3 regions of the Streptomyces sp. NPDC059371 genome follow, and region 2 is predicted to be linked to each of the others. Evidence: predicted binding sites of a transcription regulator. Region 2 holds the regulator's gene; each other region holds the start of a gene.

What was found. The regulator HrcA, encoded in region 2, represses chaperone genes, less so after heat shock. The targets are predictions, from matches to a motif close to TTNGCACTCNGNNNNNCNGAGTGCNAA.
Region 1: a site for HrcA is predicted at 4,538-4,564, ahead of groL (chaperonin GroEL). Genes of this name have one in related genera too.
Region 3: a site for HrcA is predicted at 3,989-4,015, ahead of groES (co-chaperone GroES). Genes of this name have one in related genera too.

What each region holds. Positions count from the first base shown of each region.
Region 1 covers NZ_JBHYXD010000009.1:32,366-42,150, forward strand. The annotation lists gene ACFXGX_RS07835 (hypothetical protein) at 1-146, opposite strand, end outside; gene ACFXGX_RS07840 (helix-turn-helix domain-containing protein) at 269-1,108, shown strand; gene ACFXGX_RS07845 (DUF397 domain-containing protein) at 1,092-1,295, shown strand; gene ACFXGX_RS07850 (NADH:flavin oxidoreductase) at 1,379-2,500, opposite strand; gene groL (chaperonin GroEL) at 2,787-4,412, opposite strand; gene ACFXGX_RS07860 (cold-shock protein) at 4,770-4,973, opposite strand; gene ACFXGX_RS07865 (MoaD/ThiS family protein) at 5,415-5,690, opposite strand; gene thrC (threonine synthase) at 5,687-6,985, opposite strand; SAM riboswitch class I at 7,003-7,159, opposite strand; gene ACFXGX_RS07875 (glucosyl-3-phosphoglycerate synthase) at 7,365-8,309, shown strand; gene ACFXGX_RS07880 (trehalose-6-phosphate synthase) at 8,388-9,785, shown strand, end outside.
Region 2 covers NZ_JBHYXD010000135.1:9,671-18,689, reverse strand. The annotation lists partial or broken gene ACFXGX_RS39945 (DUF3097 family protein) at 1-43, opposite strand, end outside; gene ACFXGX_RS39940 (MBL fold metallo-hydrolase) at 75-797, opposite strand; gene hrcA (heat-inducible transcriptional repressor HrcA) at 974-1,990, shown strand; gene dnaJ (molecular chaperone DnaJ) at 1,991-3,124, shown strand; gene ACFXGX_RS39925 (nitronate monooxygenase) at 3,234-4,328, shown strand; gene ACFXGX_RS39920 (16S rRNA (uracil(1498)-N(3))-methyltransferase) at 4,325-5,074, shown strand; gene ACFXGX_RS39915 (VOC family protein) at 5,125-5,517, shown strand; gene ACFXGX_RS39910 (hypothetical protein) at 5,768-6,226, shown strand; gene ACFXGX_RS39905 (S41 family peptidase) at 6,300-9,019, shown strand, end outside.
Region 3 covers NZ_JBHYXD010000067.1:36,042-45,826, forward strand. The annotation lists gene ACFXGX_RS29645 (MOSC domain-containing protein) at 1-293, shown strand, start outside; gene ACFXGX_RS29650 (SDR family oxidoreductase) at 433-1,206, shown strand; partial or broken gene ACFXGX_RS29655 (ester cyclase) at 1,339-1,632, shown strand; gene groL (chaperonin GroEL) at 1,758-3,383, opposite strand; gene groES (co-chaperone GroES) at 3,536-3,844, opposite strand; gene ACFXGX_RS29670 (polysaccharide deacetylase family protein) at 4,236-4,988, opposite strand; gene ACFXGX_RS29675 (polysaccharide deacetylase family protein) at 4,985-5,980, opposite strand; gene ACFXGX_RS29680 (methyltransferase domain-containing protein) at 6,072-7,265, shown strand; gene ACFXGX_RS29685 (cell wall-binding repeat-containing protein) at 7,243-9,264, opposite strand; gene ACFXGX_RS29690 (RNA polymerase sigma factor) at 9,416-9,785, opposite strand, start outside.

The DNA.
Region 1 (9,785 bases), on a different contig from region 2:
GGAGCCTCCCCGAGTGCCTCGGGCGGACAGTCCCACTCGATCCCCCCGCCGGGCGGCCGCAGTTGTACGAGACCGCCCTCGCGCCCCATCACCTGCCCGAGCCGTCCGTCCCGCACGTCGATCGCGTACTCCTCGCCGGACGTCATCTCCATGGCCACCGATCCCTCCACGCTGAGTGTTCCCTTTCACCACCCAGCGTGACCGGCATGCCCGTAGCCTGGCCAGAGTCGGCGCTCCAACAACCCCACCTGTTGGACGGGAAGTCGCCATGCCCAACCCCAAGGACCTCGACCCCTCCTCCTCCCCACGCGCCATGATCGGCGCGGAGCTGCGGCACGCCCGCGAGAACGCCGGCCTCAGCCAGTCCGAACTGGGCGAACCGCTCTTCGTCAGCGGCTCGTTCATCGGCCAACTGGAGTCGGGGACAAGGCGGTTGCAGCTCGAATACGCCGTCCAGATAGACGAGATCCTCGGGACCAGGGGCTTCTTCGAGCGCAATTGCAGGGCGCTGGCGAGGTCGAAGTACCCGGACCACTTCGTGGAGGCGGCGGAGGCGGAGGCCTTGGCGGCGGCGATCAGGGAGTATGCGCCGGCGCTCATCCCTGGTCTGTTGCAGACACGGGGGTATGCCCAGGCGATGTTCCGGCGAGGTCTCCCGACGGCAACAGCGCAGGCCATCGATGACTTGGTCGCGGCCCGGCTGGACCGTGCACGCCTGCTCGACGATCCAACAACGCCGTTGTTGTGGGCGATCCTTGACGAGGCTGTACTGCGCCGAAGGGTCGGGGCGTGGCCGGTCATGGCCGAGGCCTTACGCCACATTGCCACCCTGGCCGAAGAGCACAGGGTCATCGTGCAAGTGCTGCCCTTCGCAGCAGGAGCCCACATGGCCATGGAGGGCTCCCTCAAGCTGATGACCTTCGACGGCGCAGCACCTCTCGCCTACCTGCAAGGTCTGGGAACAGGCCGACTGGAAGACGACCCGGTCACTGTCGCCCACCACGACCTGACCTTCCATCTCCTTGCGGCCAGCGCACTCTCACCGCACGAATCACTGGCTCTGGTCCACTCGGTGGCAGAGGATTACGCGCATGAGCGACAGCCCTGAGTACGCCCTGAGCAAGGCCACTTGGCACAAGTCCAGCTACAGCGGAGCAAGCGGCGGCGACTGCCTGGAAGTTGCCCTCGGCGAAAGCCACCCCGGCCCCGTCCCCGTACGGGACTCCAAGAACCCCGGCCCGGTGATCGCTTTCGGCTCCGAAGCCTGGGGCGCCTTCGTCGCGCACCTCGGCTGACCGGAAGAGCGCAAAAAAAGGGACGGCACCCGCGTCACAGCGGGCGCCGTCCCTCCCCCGTTCCCCCCGTTTCCGGGAAGCTGTCAGCTCAGCGTGCTCAGCGCCGCCGCGTCGTACGGCGCGAGCTCGTCGAAGCGGCCGGCCAGGACCTTCGACGCCCACTCCGGGTCCTGGAGCAGCGCGCGACCGACGGCGACGAGGTCGAACTCGTCGCGCTCCATGCGGTCGAGGAGGTCGTCGATGCCCTTGACCGGGGAGCCCTCGCCCACGAAGGCCTTGATGAAGTCGCCGTCCAGGCCGACCGAGCCGACGGTGATGGTGGGCTTGCCCGTCAGCTTCTTGGTCCAGCCGGCGAGGTTGAGGTCGGAGCCGTCGAACTCGGGCACCCAGTAGCGGCGCGTGGAGGCGTGGAAGGAGTCGACTCCGGCCGCGGCGAGCGGGGCGAGGATCGCCTCCAGCTCCTCCGGGGTCTCCGCGAGCCGCGCCTCGTACGCCTGCTGCTTCCACTGCGAGTAGCGGAAGATGACGGGGAACTCGGGCGAGACGGCCGCCCGCACCGCGGCGACGATCTCCGCCGAGAACTTCGTACGGGCCACCGGGTCGCCGCCGTACGCGTCCTCGCGCCGGTTGGTGCCCGCCCAGTGGAACTGGTCGAGCAGATAGCCGTGGGCGCCGTGCAGTTCGACACCGTCGAAGCCGATGCGCTCGGCGTCGGCGGCGGCCTTGGCGAACGCCTCGATGACGTCGTCGAGGTCCTGCTGGCTCATGCTCCTGCCGGTGACCTCGGCGCCCTCCTTGTAGAGGCCGGAGGGGCCGACCGCCGGGGCGTCCGCGAAGGGCGGCTCGCCCGCCTTGCGGACCATGCCTATGTGCCAGAGCTGCGGGACGATCGTGCCGCCCGCCGTGTGCACGGCGTCGGCGACCTTCGCCCATCCGGCGAGCTGGGCCTCGCCGTGGAAGCGCGGCACCGCGTCGCTCTGTCCGGCCGAGTCGTGGCCGACGTAGGTGCCCTCGGTGACGATCAGGCCGACGCCCGCGGCGGCACGGCGGGAGTAGTAGCCGACCACGTCCTCTCCCGGTACACCGCCCGGCGAGAACATCCGGGTCATCGGGGCCATGGCGATCCGGTTCGGGACGGTCAGGCCGTTGATGGTGACGGGACGGGACAGGATCTCGGCTGCGCGGGACGCGGCGTCAGCGGTCACGTGGGGGCTCCTCGGAGAGGTGGTCGGTATGACGTCGAGTGGTCTGCGATACAGGAGATTCCGTGCGGTATGTGCACATGCATCAACTGCTCGTCAACGTCAACCTCCGCACCGGGCGGTGCATTCCGCCGCCCCCGGACTCATCCCTGTGATCCGGGCCACGTCGCGGGCCGGGCCGTCCCCGGGAGACGTCCGGGCCGGGCCGGGAAACGCCCGAGGGCGGCACCCTCCCTCGCGGGAAGGTGCCGCCCTCGGAACGTCAGGACGGTTGATCGACCGGGGTCGATCAGAAGTCCATGTCACCGCCCGGCATGCCGCCCGGAGCGCCGCCGGCAGCGGCCTTCTCCGGCTTGTCGGCGATGACGGCCTCGGTGGTCAGGAACAGCGCGGCGATGGAGGCCGCGTTCTGCAGGGCAGAGCGCGTCACCTTCGCCGGGTCGATGATGCCCTCGGCGATCATGTCGACGTACTCACCGGTCGCGGCGTTCAGGCCGTGGCCGACGGGCAGGTTGCGCACCTTCTCGACGATGACGCCACCCTCGAGACCACCGTTGACGGCGATCTGCTTGAGCGGGGCCTCCAGGGCGAGACGCACGGCGTTGGCGCCGGTCGCCTCGTCACCCGTGAGCTCGAGCTTCTCGAAGACCGAGGAAGCCTGGAGCAGGGCCACGCCACCACCGGCGACGATGCCCTCCTCGACGGCCGCCTTCGCGTTGCGAACGGCGTCCTCGATGCGGTGCTTGCGCTCCTTGAGCTCGACCTCGGTGGCGGCACCGGCCTTGATGACGGCCACGCCGCCGGCCAGCTTCGCCAGACGCTCCTGGAGCTTCTCGCGGTCGTAGTCCGAGTCCGAGTTCTCGATCTCGGCACGGATCTGGTTCACACGGCCGGCGACCTGGTCGGCAGAGCCGGAGCCGTCGACGATCGTGGTCTCGTCCTTGGTGATGACGACCTTGCGGGCACGGCCCAGCAGGTCCAGACCCGCGTTCTCCAGCTTGAGGCCGACCTCCTCGGAGATGACCTCGCCGCCCGTGAGGATGGCGATGTCGCCGAGCATGGCCTTGCGGCGGTCACCGAAGCCCGGGGCCTTGACGGCGACGGACTTGAAGGTGCCACGGATCTTGTTGACGACCAGGGTCGACAGGGCCTCGCCCTCGACGTCCTCGGCGATGATCAGCAGCGGCTTGCCGCCCTGCATGACCTTCTCGAGGAGCGGGAGCAGGTCCTTCACGTTCGCGATCTTGGAGTTCGCGATCAGGATGTACGGGTCGTCGAGGACGGCCTCCATACGCTCCATGTCGGTGGCGAAGTACGCCGAGATGTAGCCCTTGTCGAAGCGCATACCCTCGGTGAGTTCCAGCTCCAGACCGAAGGTCTGGGACTCCTCGACGGTGATGACGCCTTCCTTGCCGACCTTGTCCATCGCCTCGGCGATGAGCTCGCCGATCTGGGTGTCGGCGGCGGAGATGGAGGCCGTGGAAGCGATCTGCTCCTTGGTCTCGACATCCTTCGCCTGCTCCAGCAGGGCACCGGAGACGGCCTCGACGGCCTTCTCGATACCGCGCTTGAGAGCCATCGGGTTGGCGCCGGCGGCGACGTTGCGCAGGCCCTCGCGGACGAGCGCCTGGGCGAGAACGGTCGCCGTGGTCGTACCGTCACCGGCGACGTCGTCCGTCTTCTTGGCGACTTCCTTGACCAGCTCGGCGCCGATCTTCTCGTACGGGTCCTCGAGCTCGATCTCCTTGGCGATGGAGACACCATCGTTGGTGATCGTGGGGGCGCCCCACTTCTTCTCGAGGACGACGTTGCGGCCCTTGGGGCCGAGCGTCACCTTGACGGCGTCCGCGAGCTGGTTCATGCCGCGCTCGAGGCCGCGCCGTGCCTCCTCGTCGAACGCGATGATCTTGGCCATGTGAAGTGGTCCTCCCGGACGGGGTGGATTGCTCCGGATCGCGCCCGCGCCCGCGACGGACGGCCTGCAAGCCTTGTGGTTCCTTGCCCCACAGGCCCGCGGGCCTCGCCGGCCCGATCCAAGTTCTGTCACTCTCACTGGGAGAGTGCTAACGCCAATGATTAGCACTCGACCCCTGCGAGTGCAAGCGCCTCTCACGAAAACAGCCCCCTGGCCCAGTCCCCGCACGGGTCCACGCCGAGGGCGCGCGGGCGTACGCGGGGCGGGGAGGCCGACCGGGGACGCACGAGGGGCCCGCATCCCTGGTGGGATGCGGGCCCCTCGTGCGTGAGTGAGTCGGTGGTCGTTCGCGCCCGATCAGACGGCGAGTTTGACCATGTCCGCCTGCGGACCCTTCTGGCCCTGCGAGATCTCGAACTCCACTCGCTGACCCTCTTCAAGGGTGCGGTAGCCGTCCATCTGAATCGCGCTGTAGTGCACGAAGACGTCCGCACCACCGTCGACCGCGATGAAGCCGTACCCCTTCTCCGCGTTGAACCACTTGACGGTGCCCTGAGCCATGCCTAACTCCCCTATTACTGGCCCTTGCACAGATCCACACTTCGCGGATCCGGGTCAGACCTCACCCCCCAACGGTTGGGGGTGTGCGCCGGAACGCGTCGACCGCGGCTGAATGTATCTGTCCAACTGCCCTCTGCAACAGGTCAATCGGACGAGAATTCTGGGCATGGCCGATCAATGATATGCGGAGAATGCGCAAGGATTCAGGGCAAGTCGGGCCCCGTAAATGCCATAAAGTGCCCAAAAAGGTGAGCCACTTTGGCTACTTCTTGTCGCCCGCCGAACGGTCACTCATATGCGCCCGGCATGAAACCAACATCAAAATTGGAGCGACTTCCCCAACTCTAGCGCGTTCAACCCTACAGAATTGCCCCCTCCGCTTGTCTCACGGAAGGGGCAATTCTGTGAACGCAATGTGTTCGGCATTACCGAGGGTAACGATCAGCCTCCGGCGACGGCCGGAATGATCGAGACGCCCACGCCGTCCGGAGTCGCCGTCTCCAGGCCCTGCTCGAAGCGCACGTCGTCGTCGTTGACGTACACGTTGACGAAGCGGCGCAGCTTGCCCTGGTCGTCCAGGACGCGCGCGGCGATGCCCGTGTGCTTCTTCTCCAGGTCGCTGATGACCTCGGCGAGGGTCGCGCCCTCGGCCGTCACCTCGGCGGCACCACCGGTGTAGGTGCGCAGGATGGTGGGGATGCGGACGTTGACGCTCATGATGCGAGGCCAGCCTCTCGGAAGGAGTCGAGGTTCGGGCGGATGGTCGCGGTCAGTCCGGTGTCGGAGGCCACCGCGTCCAGAGTCTTGAGGCCGTCGCCGGTGTTCAGCACGACCGTGGTGAGGGCCGGGTCCAGGAGACCGTTCTCGATCAGCTTGCGGGTGACACCGACGGTCACACCGCCCGCCGTCTCCGCGAAGATGCCCTCGGTGCGCGCGAGCAGCTTGATCGCGTCGACGATCTGCTCGTCGTTCACGTCCTCCACCGCGCCGCCGGTGCGCCGGGCGATGTCGAGCACGTACGGGCCGTCCGCCGGGTTGCCGATGGCGAGCGACTTGGCGATGGTGTCCGGCTTCTGCGGCCGTACGACGTCGTGGCCGGCCTTGTAGGCGACGGACACCGGGGAGCAGCCCTCCGCCTGGGCCCCGAAGATCTTGTACGGCTTGTCCTCGACGAGGCCGAGCTTGATCAGCTCTTGGAGCCCCTTGTCGATCTTCGTGAGCTGGGAGCCGGAGGCGATCGGCACGACGAGCTGGTCGGGAAGCCTCCAGCCGAGCTGCTCGCAGATCTCGTACGCCAGGGTCTTGGAGCCCTCGGCGTAGTAGGGCCGCAGGTTGACGTTGACGAAGCCCCAGCCCTCGCCGGCCGGGTCGCCGATCAGCTCGGAGCAGAAACGGTTCACGTCGTCGTAGTTGCCCTCGATGCCGACGAGCTCGCCGCCGTAGACCGCGGCCATGACGACCTTGCCCTGCTCCAGGTCGTGCGGGATGAACACGCAGGAACGGAAGCCGGCGCGGGCCGCCGCGGCTCCCACCGCTCCGGCGAGGTTGCCGGTGGAGGAGCAGGAGAGGGTGGTGAATCCGAAGGCGCGGGCCGCTTCGATGGCCTGGGCGACGACGCGGTCCTTGAAGGAGTGCGTCGGGTTGCCGGAGTCGTCCTTGACGAAGAGCTTTCCGGCGTCGACGCCGAGCTCGCGGGCGAGGTTGTCGGCCTGGACGAGCTTGGTCCAGCCGGGATTGATGTTCGGCTTGTCCGCCACGTCCGCGGGGACGGGCAGCAGCGGCGCGTAACGCCAGATGTTCGCGGGTCCCGCTTCGATGCGCTTGCGGAGTTCTTCGGTGTCGTAGGCCGAGAAGTCGTAGGCGATCTCCAGCGGGCCGAAACACTCCTCGCAGGCGAAGACCGGGCCGAGCGGGACGCGGTGTCCGCACTCGCGGCAGGAAAGCGCCGAGGCCGGTCCGAGGTCTACCGCGTCGGTGGAGTTCGTGGTGCTTGCAACTGTCTGCGCAGCCATGGAGGCGAGGCCCTTTCTCCTCATCTTCCTCACGGCGCACTTCGCCGTGAGACGGATTTGGCACCTTCCCAAGCCGGGAGCCTCGCGACGCGATCGACATCGATCGGTACGAGACCGGCTGGAGGGTTGCCGGGGCTTCATCGGGCCGTATCCCTCTGCCCCTCTGGATGAGCGGTATTTGATTGTTGAACTGTTGAACACGATACGCGCCGACGATCCAGGACATGCGATGGTCATGCGCGTTGTTCAAGACTGTAACCGAAGGCCAGGACAGTTGAGATAGTCGTCCGAACCGCGAGACGACGGCAATCGATCTGCCGCTGGCCGCAGCGGGCACGCCGATGAGAGCGTGTGATCAGACAGTGAGGAGCCGCAGACGGTGCTGAGAGAAGTCGAAAGCTGGCTGAGCACACGCTCCTGGTCCGCGACCGACCGCCCGCTCCACAGGATCATGGCAGCCAAGCGCGTCACCGGGTCGACGGTGAGTGTCGTGCTGCCCGCGCTCAACGAGGAGGAGACGGTCGGAGAGATCGTCGCGATCATCCGCCACGACCTGATGCAGCAGGTGCCCCTCGTCGACGAGATCGTCGTCGTCGACTCCGGCTCGACCGACCGCACCGCCGCGGTCGCCGCCGCCGCGGGCGCTCGCGTCGTCCACCGCGACGACATCCTCCCGCGGATCCCGGCCGTGCCCGGCAAGGGCGAGGTGCTCTGGCGGTCGCTGCTCGTGACGAGCGGTGACATCGTCTGCTTCATCGACGCGGACCTCAAGGAGTTCTCGTCCGACTTCGTCTCCGGAATCGTGGGCCCGCTGCTCACCGAACCCGGCGTCGACCTGGTCAAGGCCATGTACGACCGCCCGCTGGCCGGCGGCGGCGGGCAGGGCGGCCGGGTCACCGAGCTGATGGCCCGCCCGCTCCTGAACATGCACTGGCCGCAGCTCGCGGGCTTCGTCCAGCCGCTTGGCGGCGAGTACGCGGCCCGCCGCTCGCTGCTCGAACAGCTCCCCTTCCCCGTCGGCTACGGCGTCGAACTGGGCATGCTCGTCGACGCCCTGCACCTGGTGGGACTGGACGCCCTCGCCCAGGTCGACGTCGGGGTCCGCAAGCACCGCCACCAGGACGGCCAGGCACTCGGCCGCATGGCCGCCGCGATCTACCGCACCGCACAGCTCCGGCTCGCGCGCGGACACCTGATCCGCCCCGCCCTCACCCAGTTCGAGCGCGACCGCGACGGTTTCCGGCCGCGCACGTACTCCGTGGACACGGAGGAAAGGCCGCCGATGAGCGAAATCTCCGAGTACCAGACGCGCAGAGCCGCGTAGTCCGGCGCCGACGGCCGCCGATCGCATACGGCCGAAGGGCGCGTTTGAGCGTTTCGAGACGGGGCTAGGTTTCGAGGCATGGCTTCAACGCACGGTGCCCACAGGATTCTGGTCGCCTCCAACCGCGGCCCGGTCACCTACGAGGTACGGGAGGACGACTCGCTGCACGCCAGACGCGGCGGCGGCGGCCTCGTCTCGGGACTCTCGGCGATCGGGCCGGACGCGGGCGCCCTCTGGGTCTGCTCCGCCCTCGGCGACGGCGACCGGGAGGCCGTCCGGCGCGGAGTCCACGAGGACGGCGTACGGATGCTGGCCATCGACGCCGCCACGCACGCCGACGCGTACAACGGCATCGCCAACTCCGTGCTGTGGTTCGTCCACCACCTGCTCTACCAGACCCCGCTGGAGCCGGTCTTCGACGCGGAGTTCCGGCGCCAGTGGGAGTCGTACCGGACCTACAACCGCGCCTTCGCCGAGGCGCTGGCCGAGGAGGCGGCCGACGGCGCGGCCGTGCTGGTCCAGGACTACCACCTGTGCCTGGTGCCCGGGATGCTCCGCGAGCTGCGCCCCGACCTGCGCATCGGTCACTTCTCCCACACCCCGTGGGCGCCCGAGGACTACTTCCGGATGCTCCCCGACGACATCCGCGCGGAGCTGATGGCGGGCATGCTCGGCGCGGACCGGGTGGCCTTCCTGACCTGGCGGTGGGCCACCGCCTTCATGCGCTGCGCGGAGGGGACCGAGGCCGGCCGCTACCGGGCCACCTGGCCCTCGGGCGGCGCCTCCCGCACGATCGAGCACCTGGACGGCGCCCGGCCGCCGGTGCGCGAGACCCGCGTCGGCGTGCACGGCCTCGGCGCGGACGCCGAGTTCCTGCGCGAGCGCTCGCACCGCGCGGACGTCGGGGAACGGATGGCCGCGCTGCGCGAGGAGATCGGCGCGGACCGCAGGACGATCGTGCGCGTCGACCGGACCGAGCTGTCCAAGAACATCGTGCGGGGACTGCTGGCGTACCGGCAGCTCCTCGACGACCATCCCGAGTGGCGCGAGCGGGTCGTCCACGTGGCGTTCGCCTACCCGTCGCGGCAGGACCTCGCCGTGTACCGGGACTACACGGCCGAGGTGCAGCGCGTCGCCGACGAGATCAACTCCCAGTACGGAACGCCCGGCTGGACCCCGGTGGTGCTGCACGTGAAGGACGACTTCGCGCGCTCGCTCGCCGCCTACCGGCTCGCCGACGTCGCCCTCGTCAACCCCATCAGGGACGGCATGAACCTCGTCGCCAAGGAGATCCCGGTCGTCTCCGACGAGGGCTGCGTGCTGGTCCTGTCCCGGGAGGCCGGGGCGTACGAGGAGCTGGGCGAGGACGCGATCTCCGTGAACCCGTACGACGTGACCGGGACGGCGCGGGCGCTGCACGAGGCGCTCGGCATGCAGCCGGGCGAACGCGCGGAGCGCACCAAACGCCTGGCCGCC
Region 2 (9,019 bases):
ACCTCTTCCACGGCGGGGTCAGGTCCGGAGAGTACTGGCGCATTCGGATGACGATAGGAGAAGCCCGGCGACGCTCACCGCGACACGCCGAAACGCTCGGCCAGGGCGTCCCGTTGGGACCGTACGAACGCGGCGTCCACCACCGCCCCGTGCCCGGGGACGTACAGCGCCTCCTCACCGCCCAGCGCGAGCAGCCGGTCGAGAGCCGCGGGCCAGCGCGACGGTACGGCGTCGGGGCCCGCCTGCGGCTCGCCCGACTCCTCGACCAGGTCGCCGCAGAACACCACCGCCGGGTCGCCCGGCACGACGACCACGAGGTCGTGGGCGGTGTGGCCCTCGCCCGTCCGCACCAGCCGGACCCCGACGCCGCCGAGATCCAGGTCCCAGGTGCTCCGGACGGAGCGGTGGGGCCGTACGAGGGAGTCGGCCGCCTCCTCCGCGGCCCGCGGGTCGAGACCGTTGCGCACCGCGTCCGCGCGCAGCTCCTCGCGGCCGCGTACGTACGCCTCCGACGAGCCGCCGGCGACGAAGATCTCCACGCCCGCGAAGGCGGCCGCGCCGAAAACGTGGTCGAAATGAGGGTGGGTGAGCGCGATATGGGTCACACCCGCGCCGGTCAGGACCCGCGCATCGGCGCGCAGTGCGGCGCCCTCCGCGAGGCTCGACCCGGCGTCGATCATCAGCGCCGCCTCCTCGCCGACGACGAGCCCCGCCGTGCAGTCCCAGTCCGGAAGCCGCCGTCGCCCCACCCGGGGCGCCACCCTTTCCCACCCGAGCTCTTCCCAAGTCAGCCTCATGCGGCGACGCTAACGGTGACCGGGTGCCGTGCACGACATCGCAGGCCCGCCCTTGCCCGGGGCGTGCCTCACGGCCGTACACTGGGCCGGGGAACGCTGGCACTCGTGTGCGCTGAGTGCCAGGCGAATGCCACGAAGGCCACGAAGACCACCGAGTCGACTTCTGGAGGTGCGCGATGCTCAGTGAACGCAGGCTCGAGGTGCTGCGCGCCATCGTCCAGGACTACGTGGGCACCGAGGAGCCGGTCGGCTCCAAGGCGCTCACCGAGCGGCACCGTCTCGGCGTCTCGCCGGCGACCGTCCGCAACGACATGGCGGTCCTGGAGGACGAGGGCTACATCGCCCAGCCGCACACCAGTGCCGGGCGCATCCCCACGGACAAGGGGTACCGCCTCTTCGTCGACAAGCTCGCGGGCGTCAAGCCGATGACCGCGCCCGAGCGCCGCGCCATCCAGAACTTCCTGGACGGCGCCGTCGACCTGGACGACGTCGTCGGCCGGACCGTGCGGCTGCTCGCGCAGCTCACCCGGCAGGTGGCCGTCGTGCAGTACCCCTCGCTGACCCGTTCGACCGTGCGTCACGTGGAGCTGTTGTCGATGGCTCCCGCGCGGGTGATGCTCGTGCTGATCACGGACACCGGCCGGGTCGAGCAGCGCATGATCAACTGCCCGGCGCCGTTCGGTGAGACGTCGCTGGCGGACCTGCGGGCCCGGCTCAACAGCCGGGTCGCGGGGCGTCCCTTCGCGGACGTCCCGCAGCTCGTCCAGGACCTCCCGGAAGCCTTCGAGGCGGAGGACCGGGGTACGGTCTCGACGGTGCTCTCCACACTGCTGGAGACACTGGTCGAGGAGACCGAGGAGCGCCTGATGATCGGCGGTACCGCCAATCTCACGCGATTCGGACATGACTTCCCTCTCACCATCCGGCCGGTGCTCGAAGCGCTGGAGGAGCAGGTCGTGCTCCTCAAGTTGCTTGGAGAGGCCGGGGATTCGAGCATGACCGTGCGAATCGGGCACGAGAACGCGTATGAGGGACTCAACTCCACGTCCGTGGTCTCCGTCGGCTACGGTTCGGGCGGCGAGGCAGTAGCCAAACTCGGCGTGGTCGGCCCGACCCGCATGGATTACCCGGGAACGATGGGAGCGGTACGAGCGGTGGCACGGTACGTCGGACAGATCCTGGCGGAGTCGTAAGTGGCCACGGACTACTACGCCGTACTCGGCGTGCGCCGCGACGCGTCCCAGGACGAGATCAAGAAGGCGTTCCGGAGGCTCGCTCGCGAGCTGCACCCGGACGTCAATCCCGATCCGAAGACGCAGGAGCGGTTCAAAGAGATCAACGCCGCGTACGAGGTGTTGTCGGACCCGCAGAAGAAGCAGGTCTACGACCTCGGCGGTGACCCGCTGTCCCAGCAGGGCGGCGGCGCCGGTGGCTTCGGCCAGGGCGGCTTCGGGAACTTCTCGGACATCATGGACGCGTTCTTCGGCACGGCGTCGCAGCGCGGACCGCGCTCGCGCACCCGCCGTGGCCAGGACGCCATGATCCGGCTGGAGATCGAGCTCGACGAGGCGGCCTTCGGCACCACGAAGGACATCCAGGTCGACACGGCCGTCGTCTGCGGCACCTGCAACGGCGAGGGCGCCGCGCCCGGCACCGCCGCGCAGACCTGTGACATGTGCCGCGGTCGCGGCGAGGTGTCCCAGGTGACGCGGTCCTTCCTGGGCCAGGTCATGACCTCGCGGCCGTGTCCGCAGTGCCAGGGCTTCGGCACCGTCGTCCCGACCCCGTGCCACGAGTGCGCGGGCGACGGCCGGGTCCGCTCCCGCCGCACCCTCACGGTCAAGATCCCGGCCGGTGTGGACAACGGCACCCGCATCCAGCTCGCGGGCGAGGGCGAGGTCGGCCCCGGCGGCGGCCCCGCCGGCGACCTGTACGTGGAGATCCACGAACTGCCGCACTCGATGTTCCAGCGGCGCGGCGACGACCTGCACTGCACGGTCACCCTCCCGATGACCGCGGCGGCCCTCGGCACCAAGGTGCCGCTGGAGACCCTCGACGGGATGGAGGAGGTCGACATCCGTCCGGGCACGCAGTCCGGTCAGTCGATCCCGCTGCACGGCCGGGGTGTCACGCACCTGCGCGGCGGCGGCCGCGGCGACCTCATCGTGCACGTCGAGGTCACCACGCCGACCAAGCTCGACCCGGAGATGGAGCGGGTGCTGCGCGAGCTGGCGCAGATGCGTGGCGAGGAGCGGCCCACCGGTCAGTTCCAGCCCGGTCAGCAGGGGCTCTTCTCCCGGCTGAAGGACGCCTTCAACGGCCGCTGATCCAGGCGGGGCACGGGGCCCGAAGCGCCCCGTGCCCTCCACGTCGGAGGCCGTATCCGGCCGGACGACCGGATTCGGACTTGTCCGGGGGACGTGACAACATGCCGTCATGTCCTCCGCGCTGACCGATCTCTTCCCTCACCCGATCGTGCAGGCCCCCATGGCGGGCGGAGTCTCCGTCCCGCAGCTCGCGGCCGCCGTGTCCGAGGCCGGCGGGCTCGGCTTCCTCGCGGCGGGGTACAAGACCGCCGACGGCATGTACCAGGAGATCAAGCAACTGCGCGGGCTGACCGGCCGTCCCTTCGGCGTCAACCTGTTCCTCCCGCAGCCCGAACACGCGGACGCCGCCGCGGTCGAGGTGTACGCGCACCAGCTCGCCGGTGAGGCCGCCTGGTACGAGACCGAGCTCGGGGACCCGGACAGCGGCCGCGACGACGGCTACGACGCCAAACTCGCCGTCCTCCTCGACAACCCGGTGGCGGCGGTCTCCTTCCACTTCGGCGTCCCGAAGCCGGAGGTGCTCCAGTCGCTGCGGCGCGCCGGCACCCTCACCCTGGTCACCGCCACCACGGCCGAGGAGGCCCTCGGTGCGGAGCGGGCCGGCGCCGACGCGGTCGTCGTGCAGGGCATCGAGGCCGGCGGACACCAGGGCACCCACCGGGACAACCCCGAGACGGACGGCACGGGCGTCGGCCTGCTCACACTGGTCGCGCAGGTCCGCGAGAGGGTGGGGATCCCGGTCGTCGCGGCCGGCGGCATCATGCGCGGCAGCCAGATCGCCGCCGTCCTCGCCGCGGGCGCGGACGCGGCCCAGCTCGGCACCGCCTTCCTCGCCACCCCCGAGTCCGGCGCGAGCGCCGTGCACAAGCAGGCGCTGACCGACCCCCTCTACGTACGCACGGAGCTCACGCGCGCCTTCTCCGGACGCCCGGCGCGGGCGCTGGCCAACCGCTTCATGCGCGAGCACGGCCCGTACGCCCCCGCCGCCTACCCCGAGGTCCACCACCTCACCCTGCCGCTGCGCAAGGCGGCGGCCAAGGCGGGCGACGCGCAGGGCATGGCACTGTGGGCGGGGCAGGGCCACCGCATGGCCCGCGACCTGCCCGCCGGGCAGCTCGTGGAGGTACTGAACGCAGAAATCGCGGCGGCCGAGACAGCGTTGTCGGCCGCCGCCGAGATCCCGGAAGAGGGTGCGGCCCGATGACGGCACCGGTGTTCCTGGTCGAGCACTTCGACACGGACGGCGAGGGACGCCATGTCCTCGACGGACCCGAGGGACGGCACGCCGTCTCCGTGAAACGGCTGCACAGCGGTGAGGACGTCGTGCTCACCGACGGGACCGGGCGCCGGGCGGAGTGCGTGGTCCTCGGCACCGAGGGCAAGGACCGGCTGATCGTGCGGATGGGCACGGTCACCGAGGAGCCGCCCGGGGAACCGCGCATCACGGTCGTCCAGGCCCTGCCCAAGGGGGACCGGGGCGAGCTGGCCGTCGAGACCATGACCGAGACCGGCGTCGACGCGATCGTCCCGTGGGCCGCCTCCCGCTGCATCACTCAGTGGAAGGGCGAGCGGGGTCTGAAGGCGCTCGGCAAATGGCGCGCCACCGCCCGGGAGGCCGGCAAACAGTCCCGGCGCGCACGCTTCCCGGAGGTCGCGGACGCGATGACGACCAAGCAGGTTGCCGCACTTCTCGCCAAAGCCGATCTCGGCGCCGTGCTCCACGAGGACACCGCCCTCGGCACCGAGCCCTTCGCGACCGCCCCGCTGCCCGCCTCCGGTGAGATCGTCCTGGTGGTCGGCCCCGAGGGCGGCATCTCCGCCGACGAGGTCGCCCTCTTCACCGAGGCCGGCGCGAAGACCTTCCACCTGGGGCGCACGGTGCTGCGCACCTCGACGGCCGGGACCGTGGCGACCGCGCTGCTGCTGGCCCGCAGCGGCCGCTGGTCCTGACCCGCCCGCCGTCGGCACGACCTGACATCCGCGCATCGAACGAGGAACCCATGGAACTCGCTCAGGTACGACTGCTCGTCTCCGACTTCGCCGTCTGCTACCGCTTCTACTCCGAAGTCCTCGGCCTCAAGCCCCAGTCGGGCGCGGCCGAGGGACCGTACGAGAAGTTCAGTCCGGTCACCGGGTCCGCGGGCATCGCCCTCCAGGACCGGGCCATGATGACGGAAATACTGGGTGAGCTCGGCGACGCCGTGACCGGACACCGGTCGCTGGTGGTGCTGCGGGTCGACGACCTCGACACCTACTGCGAGCAGGTCGTCTCGCGCGGCGCGGACCTCCTGCACGGCCCGGCCCCCATGACGGACCGCATGCGCGTCGCCCACCTCAAGGACCCCGAGGGCAACCTGGTGGAACTCCAGGAGTGGCTGCTGATGCTCGGCTGACGGCCGGTCGGAAGCCGTCCGGGGCCGGGGGAGGCGGGAACCTTATGGCCTTCCCGGCCCGCCGGGCAACACCTTCGGGTGGTTGTGCCCCCGATGGCCGCATGCGGTCTACCGCGCGTCGCCACACGGTGGCACGCTGCCGTCCATGGGGGCTTCGAGGTATTCCGGACACCGGACGAGGCGCGGGCGGGTCCTGACGGCCGTCGGGCTGGGAGCGGCCGGAGTGTTCGCCGTGACCGGGTGCGAGCCCATGGACGGACTCAGCACCGCGACCGTCGCCTACACGACCGACAAGACGGCGACCCGCGAGCTGGACAACCGGCACGTGGACGTGAGGTGGCTCACCTGCACCGCGAGCCTGGGCAACGCGGGCAAGGCCTACACGCCGGGGAAGTCGCACTCGCCGAGCGAGAGCACCGTGGCGACCGTCGACTGCCAGGGCCAGACCGGCGACGGCCGGGCCATCACCGTCAAGGGCAAGGTCACCCGCGCCGTCAACGGGGCCTGCGTGCGCGGCGATCTGCGCGCCACCGTCGGCGGAAAGCAGATCTTCCACGTCAAGGGCCTCGGCGACTGCGGTGCCGGACCCACCCCGCCGGTCACCTACCACCCCACCAACGGGCAGCCCAACCCCACCGTCACCGTCACCGTGACGAAGACGATGTGGTGCAAGGGCGACCCCACCTGCTGGCCCTCGCAGGGCAAGTGACCTGGCGAACCGTACGCGGATCAAGTGATTCGAACCTCTACCCGGGCCACGCGCGGCTGCATAGGGTGACCGGGTGACCGATTCCGCAGCCTCCGCGTACATCCGGTTTCCGCATCTGCACGGCGAGTTGGTCGTCTTCACGGCCGAGGACGACATCTGGGCCGCCCCGGTCGACGGCGGGGGCCGCGCCTGGCGGATCAGCGCCGACAACGTCCCGGTCAGCCATCCACGCATCTCCCCGGACGGTACGACCGTCGCCTGGACGTCGACGCGTGACGGCGCCCCCGAGGTCCACGCGGCCTCCCTGGACGGCGGTCCCGCGAAACGGCTGACCCACTGGGGCAGCGTGAAGACCCAGGTGCGCGGCTGGACCTCCGACGGACAGGTACTCGCCCTCAGCACCCAGGGACAGGCCAGCCTGCGCCGCACCTGGGCCCGGTCCGTCCCGCTCGACGGCGGCCCCGCGGCGACCCTCCCGTACGGGCCCGTCGGCGACGTCGCCCACGGCGAGAACGGTGTCGTCCTGCTGTCCGCCCCGATGGGACGCGAGGCCGCCTGGTGGAAGCGGTACCGGGGCGGCACGGCGGGCAAGCTGTGGATCGACCGGGACGGCGACGGAGAGTTCGTCCGGCTGCACGAGGACATCGACGGCAACATCGAATACCCCTTCTGGGCCGGCGAGCGGATCGCGTTCCTCTCCGACCACGAGGGCGTCGGCGCCCTGTACTCCTCCCTCGCCGACGGATCCGGCCTGAGCCGCCACACCCCCCTCGACTCCTTCTACGCCCGCCACGCCGCCACCGACGGCACCCGTGTGGTGTACGCGTCCGGCGGCGAACTGTGGCTCCTGGACGGCCTCGACGGCGCCGAGCCGCGCCGCCTCGACCTGCGGCTCGGCGGCCAGCGCGTCGACCAGCAGCCGCACCCCGTGAGCGCCTCGCGCTGGTTCTCCGCCGCCGCGCCCGACCACACCGGACGCGGCAGCGCGGTCTCCGTGCGCGGCGCCGTCCACTGGGTCACCCACCGCTCAGGACCGGCCCGCGCGCTCGCCGCCGAACCCGGCGTCCGCGCCCGGCTGCCCCGCACCTTCCGCGCCGAGGGCGAGGAACACGTCGTGTGGGTGACCGACGCGGAGGGCGACGACGCCCTCGAATTCGCCCCCGCCACCGGAGTCGCCCCCGGCGCCACCCCGCGACGGCTCGCCGCCGGCGCGCTCGGCCGGGTCCTCGGCCTCGCCATGGCGCCCGACGGAAGCCGCGCCGCCGTCGCCTCGCACGACGGGCGCGTGCTGCTCGTCGAGCGCGAGAGCGGCGAGGTCCGCGAGGTCGACCGCGGCGAGGACGGCGAGGTCAGCGGCCTCGTCTTCTCGCCCGACTCTGCCTGGCTCGCCTGGTCGCACCCCGGCCCCCGCCCGCTGCGCCAGCTCAAGCTCGCCAACACCACCGACCTGTCGGTGACCGAGGCGACCCCGCTGCGCTTCCGGGACTACGCGCCGGCGTTCACCCTCGACGGCAAACACCTCGCCTTCCTGTCGGCCCGCGCCTTCGACCCCGTCTACGACGAGCACGTCTTCGACCTGGCCTTCGTCGGCGGCTCCCGGCCGTATCTGATCACCCTGGCAGCCACGACCCCGTCGCCCTTCGGACCCCAGCGGCACGGCAGGCCCTTCGAGGCGCCCGACAAGGACGAGACGCCCGACAGCGAGGGCGCCCCCAGCACCCGCATCGACCTGGACGGACTCGCCGACCGGATCGTGCCGTTCCCCGTCGAGGCCGCCCGCTACTCCACGCTGCGCGCCGCCAAGGACGGGCTGCTGTGGCTGCGCCACCCCGTGCGCGGCGTCCTCGGCGCCTCCCGCGCCACCCCGGACGACCCGGACCCCAAGACCGAACTGGAGCGGTACGACCTCGCCCAGCAGCGCATCGAGCATCTCGCCGCCGACGCCGACCACTTCACCGTCACCGGCGACGGCAAGCGGGTCCTGCTGTGGACCGACGGAAAGCTCAAGGTCGTCCCCAGCGACCGGCGCGCCTCGAACGACGACGAGAGCGACACGAACATCACCGTCGACCTGTCACGGGTGCGCCAGTACGTCGACCCGGCCGCCGAGTGGCGCCAGATGTACGACGAGACGGGCCGCCTCATGCGGGACAACTTCTGGCGCCCGGACCTCGGCGGTGTCGACTGGGACGGTGTCCTCGACCGGTACCGGCCGGTCCTGGAGCGGGTCGCCACCCACGACGACCTCGTCGACCTGCTGTGGGAGGTCCAGGGCGAACTCGGCACCTCGCACGCCTACGTCACCCCGCGCGGCGGCTGGAGCGGCGGGGACCGGGCACAGGGACTCCTCGGCGCGGACATCTCCCGTCACGAGGACGGCAGTTGGCGCATCGACCGGATCCTCCCCTCGGAGACCTCCGACCCCGAGGCGCGGGCCCCGCTCGCCGCGCCCGGTGTCGCGGTGCGCGCCGGGGACGCGATCGTCGCGGTCGGCGGCCGGCCGGTGGACCCGGTGGCCGGGCCCGCGCCCCTGCTCGTCGGCACCGCGGGCAAGCCCGTCGAGCTGACGATCTCGCCCTCCGGCGGCGGCGATCCGCGGCACGCGGTCGTCGTACCGCTCGCCGACGAGGAGCCGCTGCGCTACCACGCGTGGGTCGCCGACCGGCGTGCCTACGTCCACGAGCGGTCCGGCGGGCGCCTCGGCTATCTGCACGTGCCGGACATGGTCGGCGCCGGGTGGGCTCAGCTCCACCGCGATCTGCGGGTCGAGGTGGCCCGTGAGGGCCTGGTCGT
Region 3 (9,785 bases), on a different contig from region 2:
GCATCCCGTGCCGCACCTTCCAGGAGCACCTCGGCGAGAAGCGCTGGGTCAGGCGTTTCACGCACCGGGGCGCCCCGGGCGCGTATCTGCGGGTGGTCGAACCCGGCGAGATCCGTTCCGGGGACCCGGTCGAGATCGTGCACCGGCCCGGCCACGATGTCACCGTCGCCGTCCAGTTCCGCGCGGCGACGACCGAACGGGAGCTGCTGCCGAGGCTGTTGGCGGCGGGTACGGCCCTGCATCCGGAGTCGCTGGCTGCGGCGCGGGAGTACGTGGCGAAGTACGGCGGGTAGGTCCGGCCGGGCGGCGCCCCCAGGGTGTCGGCGGCGCGCCCCCGCCTCGGGAGGCCGGGTGTGAAGGACGCGTGGAGCGGGGCGGGGCGGCCCATGCCACGGGGCGGCGGGAGCCTCGGCCGGTCGGTAACGTTGCGCCATGACAACGGCTCTGATTACGGGATCGACCGCGGGGATCGGTGCCGCCTTCGCGCGGCGGCTCGCGGCGGACGGGCACAACCTCGTACTGGTGGCGCGGGACACGAAACGGCTGCGCGAGCAGGCGACCGAGCTGCACGACCTGCACGGCATCGAGGCGGAGGTGCTCACCGCGGACCTGGCGACGGACGCGGGCATCGAGGAGGTCGCCGCCCGGCTGTCCGACCGCAGGAACCCGGTCGACCTGCTGGTCAACAACGCCGGCTTCGGCAACAAGGGCCGCTATCTGGACGTGTCGATGGCGGACGAGCTGAAGATGCTCAAGGTGCACTGCGAGGCGGTGCTCCGGCTGACGTCGGCGGCGACCGAGGCGATGCGGGAGCGCGGCCGGGGCGGGGTCGTCAACGTGGCGTCGGTGGCCGCGTTCGTGCCGCGGGGTACGTACGGGGCGTCGAAGGCGTGGGTCGTGCAGTTCACGCAGGGCGCGGCGAAGGACCTCGCGGGCAGTGGGGTGCGCCTGATGGCGCTGGCGCCGGGCTTCGTGCGCACCGAGTTCCACGAGCGGGCGGGGATGGGCACGGACAACATCCCGAACTGGATGTGGCTGGACGCCGACAAGCTGGTCGCGGTGGCGCTCGCCGACCTGGCCCGCGGCAGAACCCTGTCGGTCCCGGACCCGCGCTACAAGGTGCTGATGGGCGTGGTGAAGGTGACGCCGCGCGCGCTGCTGGGCGGGATCTCGTCGAGGACGGGGCGGAAGTACGGGCCCCAGTGAACCGGAGTACGGGCCTCGGTGAACCGGGGACCGCCGGGCCGGGCTCCGCGATGATCGCGCGGTGGGTGGTGTCGCCCCTCCGGTGGGAGGATTGAGGGTGTTTCGACCGGAGCGAGAGCCGGAGGCGGCGCCATGACTTTCGTACAGCTCATTGACGGCAGAACCAGCCGGTTCGACGAGATGAACCAGCTGATGGACACCTGGGTCGAGAAGACCAACGGCAAGCGAACCGCCACGCGCGGCGTCGTCGGCAAGGACCGCTCGGACGCGAACCACTTCGTGGAGATCGTGGAGTTCCCGTCGTACGAGGAAGCGATGAAGAACTCGAAGATGCCGGAGACGGAGCAGATCTTCCAGGAGATGGTGGCGCTCTGCGACGGAATGCCGACCTTCACGGACCTGGACGTGGTGCGCGACGACCGGCTCTGAGAGCGGCGAACCCCGTGGAGCGGGAACCCGTGGAACGCGGGAGGTCCCCGTTCCGCCTGGAACGGGGACCTCTTCACGATGTCACGCCTCGGGGGGCGTGACCGCGCTCATGACGTCGGACGTCAGTGGGAGTGCCCGTGGCCGCCGTGACCGGCGTCGCCCTCGTCCTCGGCCGGCTTCTCGACGACCAGGGTCTCGGTCGTGAGGAGCAGCGAGGCGATGGAGGCGGCGTTCTCCAGGGCGGAGCGGGTGACCTTGACCGGGTCGATGACGCCGGCCTTGACCAGGTCGCCGTACTCGCCGGTGGCGGCGTTGAAGCCCTGGCCCTTGTCGAGCTCGGCGACCTTCGAGGTGATGACGTAACCCTCGAGGCCGGAGTTCTCGGCGATCCAGCGCAGCGGCTCGACGGCGGCGCGGCGCACGACCGCGACACCCGTGGCCTCGTCGCCGGTCTTGCCGAGGTTGCCCTCGAGGACCTTGACGGCGTGGACGAGCGCGGAGCCACCACCGGAGACGATGCCCTCCTCGACCGCGGCGCGGGTCGCGGAGATGGCGTCCTCCAGACGGTGCTTCTTCTCCTTCAGCTCCACCTCGGTGGCGGCGCCGACCTTGATCACGCACACGCCGCCGGCCAGCTTCGCGAGGCGCTCCTGGAGCTTCTCGCGGTCCCAGTCGGAGTCGGTGTTCTCGATCTCGGCCTTGATCTGGTTGACGCGGCCGACGACCTCGTCGCTGCTGCCGGCACCGTCGACGATCGTGGTGTCGTCCTTGGTGACGGTCACACGGCGGGCGCTGCCGAGCACGTCCAGGCCGACCTGGTCGAGCTTGAGGCCGACCTCCTCGGCGATGACCTGACCACCGGTGAGGGTGGCGATGTCGCCGAGCATGGCCTTGCGGCGGTCACCGAAGCCGGGGGCCTTCACGGCGACGGCGTTGAACGTGCCGCGGATCTTGTTCACGACCAGGGTCGACAGGGCTTCGCCCTCGACGTCCTCGGCGATGATCAGCAGCGGCTTGGAGGCGTTCGACTGGATGACCTTCTCCAGCAGCGGCAGCAGGTCCTGGATGGAGCTGATCTTGCCCTGGTGGATGAGGATGTACGGGTCGTCGAGGACGGCCTCCATACGCTCCTGGTCGGACACCATGTACGGGGACAGGTAGCCCTTGTCGAAGGCCATGCCCTCGGTGAAGTCGAGCTCCAGGCCGAAGGTGTTGGACTCCTCGACGGTGATGACACCGTCCTTGCCGACCTTGTCCATCGCCTCGGCGATGAGCTCGCCGACCTGGCTGTCCTGGGCGGAGAGCCCGGCCACGGCGGCGATGTCGGACTTGTCCTCGATCGGGCGGGCCGTCGCGAGGAGCTCCTCGGAGACGGCCTTGACCGCGGCGTCGATGCCCTTCTTCAGGAGGGCGGGCGACGCGCCGGCGGCGACGTTGCGCAGGCCCTCGCGCACGAGCGCCTGGGCGAGCACGGTGGCGGTGGTCGTACCGTCACCCGCGATGTCGTTGGTCTTGGTCGCCACCTCCTTCACGAGCTGCGCGCCGAGGTTCTCGAACGGGTCCTCGACCTCGACCTCACGGGCGATGGTCACACCGTCGTTGGTGATGGTGGGAGCGCCGAACTTCTTGTCGATGACGACGTTGCGACCCTTGGGGCCGATCGTCACCTTCACCGTGTCGGCAAGCTTGTTGACGCCGCGCTCAAGGGCGCGACGGGCGTCCTCGTCGAACTTCAGGATCTTCGCCATGGAAGCGGTTCAGCCCTCTCGGAAAATAGTGGAGAACGAACCGCGCCCCTGGCGCCCGGCTGGAATGATCGCGGGTGCCAGGGGCGTGGTTCACTGCAATGCTTGGTGCGGGGTTGTCCGGGGACGAACCCCGAACTCCCTTACCAGGTGAATTACTTCTCGATGATCGCGAGCACGTCGCGAGCCGAGAGGACGAGGTACTCCTCGCCGTTGTACTTCACCTCGGTGCCGCCGTACTTGCTGTAGAGGACGATGTCGCCGACGGCGACGTCGAGCTCGACACGCTTGCCGTCCTCGATGCGGCCCGGGCCCACGGCCAGGACGACGCCCTCCTGGGGCTTCTCCTTGGCGGTGTCCGGGATGACCAGGCCGGAAGCCGTGGTCTGCTCGGCGTCGAGCGGCTGGACCACAATGCGGTCCTCGAGCGGCTTGATGGCAACCTTGGAGCTGGTGGTCGTCACGATCCGACCTCCCCCTTCGGAGATCTCACGGGGTTAACTGTCTGAGGTGGCGACCAGGTCGATCCGTCGTCGCGGGTGCCGGATCTGCCCGTCGCTATTGGCACTCTCCAGGGGGGAGTGCCAGACCTGAGACTATGACTGTGATTAGCACTCGGTCAAGCGGAGTGCCAAAGGCGTCCGGCGTGGCGTGGGCCAGAAGGTGCAGGACCGCACCGAACGGACGCACTCCGGGAGCGGCTCTCCGGCGCGAGCCCCTTGAGCCGGTCCGCCACTCGGCGCCCCCCAAGGCCGTTCCCCGGCCGCGCCCCCGAAGGCCGTTCTCCAACCGGCGCTCCCGAAGGCCGTTCCGCCCCCCCGGCGCCCCCGAAGGCCGTTCCCCCGCCCGGTGCCCCTAGAGGTAGTTCTCCAGGCGCGCCACGGTGAAGCCCTCGCGCTGGATCCTCCGGAGCAACCGGAGCGTGGTGTCCGTGAGACCGGGTTCGCCGGCGCCGGAGAGGATGTCGCCCGGCCGGAGCCGGTGCGCGTCGGCCGTCCTGCCGAGGACGATCGCGGCGACCCCGCAGTCGGCGGCGGCGCGCAGGGTGGTGTCGTCGTACCTGCCGTACGGGGGCCGCAGCAGCCGCGGCCGGACACCGAAGCGCCGCGCGAGCCTGTCCTGCTGCCCGCAGATCTCGGCGCGCTGGCCGGCGTAGGGCAGACCGCGCAGGGTGGCGTGGTCGACGGTGTGGTTCTGGAGGCTCGCGCCGACCGAGCGCAGCCGGGCGAGACGTCCGTACCCGGGGCCGGCGACCCGGTCCGTGAGGAACATGCTGACCGGCAGGCGCAGTTCGCGGACCATGTCGGCGAACCGCGGGTCGCGCTCGGCCCCGTCGTCGTACGTCAGGAAGACCACCTTGTCGCGGGTGCGCACCTGGGTCACGACGGGCGGCAGTCCCGTGTCCGCGGTGCGCGCGGTGGTCCTGACGGTCACGTCCGGCGCCGGCGCGAGCGGGCTGGCCAGGCCCCAGCGGCGGTACGCCGACTCCGTCGGGTGCACTCGCTGGGCGGCCTTCTTGCCGAGCCGTTCGATGGGGTCGACGGACTGCGCGCAGCCGCTGAGCAGTGCCGCCACGAGCAGCCCGGCGGCCGGCACCCGCAGCCTCACAGGTAGTCCTCCAGACGTGCGACCGCGTACCCCTTGGCGGTGACCGTCTTGAGGAAGCGGCGGACCATGTCGGGCATGGTGCCCTTCCATTCCTCGCGGCCCTGGAAGTGGGTGAGGACGATGTCGCCGGGGTGCAGGTCCTGGTCCTCCTCGCGGTACTCCCAGTGGTCGGCGAAGACTTCCTCGTTCCAGATGGGCACGTACTCGATGCCGCAGGACCTGGCGGCGCGCAGGGTGTCCCGGTCGTAGTTGCCGTACGGCGGGCGGAAGACGGTCGGGCGCCTGCCGAACTGCTTCTCCATCACGTCCTGCATGCCGCAGATCTCGTGCTTCTGCCCCGCGTAGGAGAGTGCCGGCAGGTACGGGTGGCGCAGCGTGTGGTTGTCGAGCGTGACGCCGCGGTCGCGCATCCTCCGGAAGTAGCCGTAGTCGTCCTTGACGAGGAAGTCGCTGAGGAAGGCGGTGTACGGGATCTTCAGGTCGCTCATCATCCGCAGGAACGCGGGGTCCTTCTCGGCGCCGTCGTCGACGGTGAGGAAGACGACCTTGTCCTTGGTGGGGACGGTGGTGAAGACCGGCGGCAGCCCGAGTTCCTTCTGATCGTCCACCTCGAACCCCTTGCGGGCCTCGATGACCGGCTTCCTGGCGGGCGGTGCCGGGGGCGTCAGGGGCACCGCCGCCACGCCCCAGCGCCTGGCGACGGCGGCGCGCCGGGCCTGTGCCGCCCGAAGCCGGGAGGCGTACGCGGCGAGGGCGCCCGCGGGGCCTTCCGGGAGCGCGACCCGCGGCGCGTGGGCCGGATGGGCACCTCCGCCTCCACCGGCACCGCCACCCGCACCGCCACCCGCACTTCCGGCTCCGGCTCCGGAGGCCGAGGCTGCGCCGGTCCCGGCGCAGCCGGAGGCGAGGAGAACGAGGGCGAGCACGCCGACTCCCCAGCGCGCACCAGCCCCGTTTGCACCGGTTTTATCATTTTGTCGTACGGGTCGCATGGGGCCGGATCCTCCCAGCTCACCACCCTCGCGAGGACCCCGACACCGCCGCGGGAAGCACACCGTCCACCGACTGGCCCACAATGGCCCGGTGAACGACGTCTCCTTCGCCCCTCTCCTCACCGCCGAGGGCCGCGCCCTGCTCGACGAGGTCCGCGCCACGGAACCGGCACAGGAGCTGGCCGTCGCCACCCGGCTGCGCCGCGAGCACCCCGCCGAACTGGTCTCGGCGGCCCTCGGCCAGGCACGGCTGCGGCAGCGGGCGGTGGCGAAGTTCGGGGCCGAGGACGCCGGACGGATGTTCTTCACCCCGAACGGGGTCGAGCAGTCCACCCGGACGAGCGTGGCCGTGCACCGCGCCGAGCGGCTGCTCGCGCTGGGAGTCCGCTCCGTCGCCGACCTGTGCTGCGGCATCGGCGGCGACGCCATCGCGCTGGCCCGCGCCGGAATCCGCGTACTGGCCGTCGACCGCGATCCGCTGACGGCCGCCGCCGCCCGCGCGAACGCCGACGCGCTCGGACTCGCGGACCTGATCGAGGTGCGCGAGAGCGATGTCACCGAGGTGGACACCGCGTCGTACGACGCCGTCTTCGTGGACCCGGCGCGCCGGGGCGGCCGGGGCCGGATCTTCGACCCGGAGGCGTACTCGCCGCCGCTGTCCTGGGCGGTCGGAGCGGCCCTGCGCGCACGGGTCGCCGCGCTGAAGATCGCCCCCGGAATCCCGCACGAGGCGGTCCCCGCCGAGGCGGAGGCCGAGTGGATCTCGGACGGCGGGGACGTGAAGGAGGCGGTTCTCTGGTTCGGCACGGAGCCCGGCCTGGTGCGGGCCACCCTGCTGCCGGGCCCGCGCGAACTGCGCGGCCGCGGCCTGCCGGATCCGGGGGTCAGGCCGGTCGGGCGCTATCTGTACGAGCCGGACGGCGCCGTCATCCGCGCGCATCTGGTCGCCGAGGTGGCCGAGGAACTGGACGGCGGGCTGATCGACGAGACGATCGCCTACGTCACGGCGGACGCCCTGCGTCCGACGCCGTACGCCTCCGCGTACGAGATCACCGATCAACTCCCTTTCAACGTCAAGAAGTTGAAGGCGCTGCTCCGGGAGCGGGAGGTCGGTGTGCTGACCGTCAAGAAGCGCGGGTCGGCCGTCGAGCCGGAGGAACTGCGCCGCAAGGTGAAGCCGCGGGGCCCGCACTCCGCGACGGTGTTCCTGACCCGGGTGGCGGGCGCCCCGACCATGCTGGTGGGGGCGCCCGCCAAGCCGCCTACTGCTGGTGGCGGGTGCTGAGCGGACCGAGGTCCGGCCCGGTGACGGGCCGCGGTGCCGTGCCCGTCCGCACCGCCGAGGCGCCCGCGGACGGCCCGGCGACGGAGGACGAACTCGCCATCGGCGCAACGCCGTTGTAGTAGGGCGTGTACGTCCACTGGCTGCTGCTCGCGCTGATCGCCGTGCCCGCGGAGCTCAGCGCCGTCGTCGACACCGAGCCGGTGCCGCCGAAGGCGGCGACGCCGTTGATGTTCGCGGCGCCCTTGAGCAGGTAGGACTTGGTGTCGGCGGTGAGGGTGGCGACGTCCGTCCACAGCAGTGGACCGAACACGTTCATCGCCGCCGCGGCCGAGGTGCCACCGCGCCAGCTGTCGGTGGAGGCCAGGGCCACGCTGCCCGGCGCGCTCCACCAGAACCGCGCGAGGGCGGCCGCGGTGCCGGCGTTGGTGCTCGCCGTGACCGGGTAGTACGTGAATGTCGACGGCCAGTGCGAGAACGGCGTGTGCGTGAGCGCGTACTTCGCCGAGGCGCCGACCGGGATCATGTAGGCGTCGCGCGGGTCGAGGCTGTTGAGGTACGACTTCACGGACGAGGTCAGCGTGTTGCCGTCGTTGAGCACGACGACCGCCTTGCCGCTCGTCCCCTCCGCGCCCGCGGCCGACGCGGCGGCGAGGGCCGAGTGGTAGTCGGTGCCGGTCGCGATGAAGACGTACGTCGGCGCGCTGGTGATCGACTTGGCGACGGCGACCGAGGTCGAGTAGCGGGACGTGCCCGCAAGCCGCTTCGGGACGAACCCGAGCGCGGTGACCTTCGTCGAGACGGCACTGCTCAGGATCGACGTGCCGCCGACGAGGTAGACGCTCGCACCCGGCTTGAGCGTCCGCTTGAGCTCTTTCTGCACGGACGCCGAGATCGAGGTGCCCGGGGTCAGCAGGACCGGCCCGTGCTTCTTGCCCGCGAGGGCGGGGGCGGTCAGCGCGTACGACTGGCTGTCCTGGGAGACCAGCACGGCGGACGAGGCGTTCATCAGGCCCGGCTCGCTCTGGCCGACCGTGTTCCAGGTCCAGCGGGACGCGGCGATGTTGCTGCCGTAGACGTCGGCGCCGGAGACCCGGGAGACGAAGTTCTTCCGCAGCGGCTGCCAGACAGGCGAGCGGCCTCCCCAGGGGAAGGGCCGGCCCTCCGTCACCGTGTCCGCCGTGATCGTCATGACGACATTGCTCTCCTGGCGGCCACCGCTGGTGGGCCGGTCGAAGTGCACGACGAGCCGGTCGCTCGCGGGCGCCCAGGAGGGGCTGTCGTAGTCACCGGCGTCATCGGTCAGGCGGCGCTCGCCGGTGCCGTCGGTGTTGATCGAGAAGAGCTGGCGGTGACCGCCGACGGTGCGGATGAAGGCGACCTTGGTGCCGTCGGGCGAGATGGCGGGCGAGCCGCCCCCGGCGATCTTGGTCTCCGTCTTGGTGGCGGCGTTGTAGACCATGACCGACGGCGTGGTCGTGGTGCAGCCGGTGCCGTTGCGCTGGAAGGCCAGCAGCGTGCCGGTCGCGTCGCCGCTCGGCACGAGGTCGCAGCCGCCGGTGGCCAGCAGCCGGACCGGGGTGCCGCCGCCGGCCGGGATCGAGTAGAGCTTCTTGGCCGCGGAGAAGACGATTCTGCGGCCGTAGGTCCAGTACGTGGGGTGGGAGGCCGAGCTGCCCGATGCCGACGGGTAGACCGTCGTCACGCTGAGGCTGGTGAGGCCGACGGTCCCCAGCCCTCCGGCCGACTCGAAGACGACGCGGCTGCCGTCGGGCGACCACGCGGGCGTCTGGTCGTCGGAGCCGTTCGAGACACGCTTCTCGCCGTTGCCGTCGACGTCCACCGACATGATGCCGTCGTTGGAGACGGCGATCCTGCCGTCCGCCGCCGGCCACCCGGCGACATCGGCCGACGCCCCCGGTGCCAGTGCGATCGCCGTGCCCGCGGCCAGGGCCGTCGCCGCGGTGAGCGCCACGAGTCTGTGGCGCGCGAAGATTTTCAAGGGTGTACCCCCCCAGGTAGGTGCGATGGGCCGCCGGACCACCTCGCAGGGGCCTACGGGATGAACTCAGAGCGTCATTCCCGTGTACGGCGGCGGCGCCACTGTAAGCCCTTGCGGATCACCTTGGGAACGGAGTTACCGGAGGGAAACTTCAGGAACTCCGCAGCTCACGCGCCCGCGCCTCCAGCAGTTCCCGCTCCCGCCCGTTCCGCGCCAGCGAGGCCGCCCGCTCGAACTCCGCGCGCGCCTCCCGCGGACGTCCGAGCCGGGCGAGCAGGTCCCCCCGGACGCTCGGCAGCAAGTGGTAGTCGCGCAGGGCCGGTTCGCCGGCGAGGCCGTCGACGATGACGAGCGCGGGCTCCGGGCCCTCGGCCATCGAGACGGCCACGGCACGGTTCAGTTCGATCACGGGGGACGGAGAGCGGGCCGCCAGCAGGCCGTACAGGGTGGCGATCCGGGGCCAGTCCGTGCCCTCGTAGGTGTAGGCCTGCGCGTGGCAGGCGGCGATGGCGGCCTGGAGG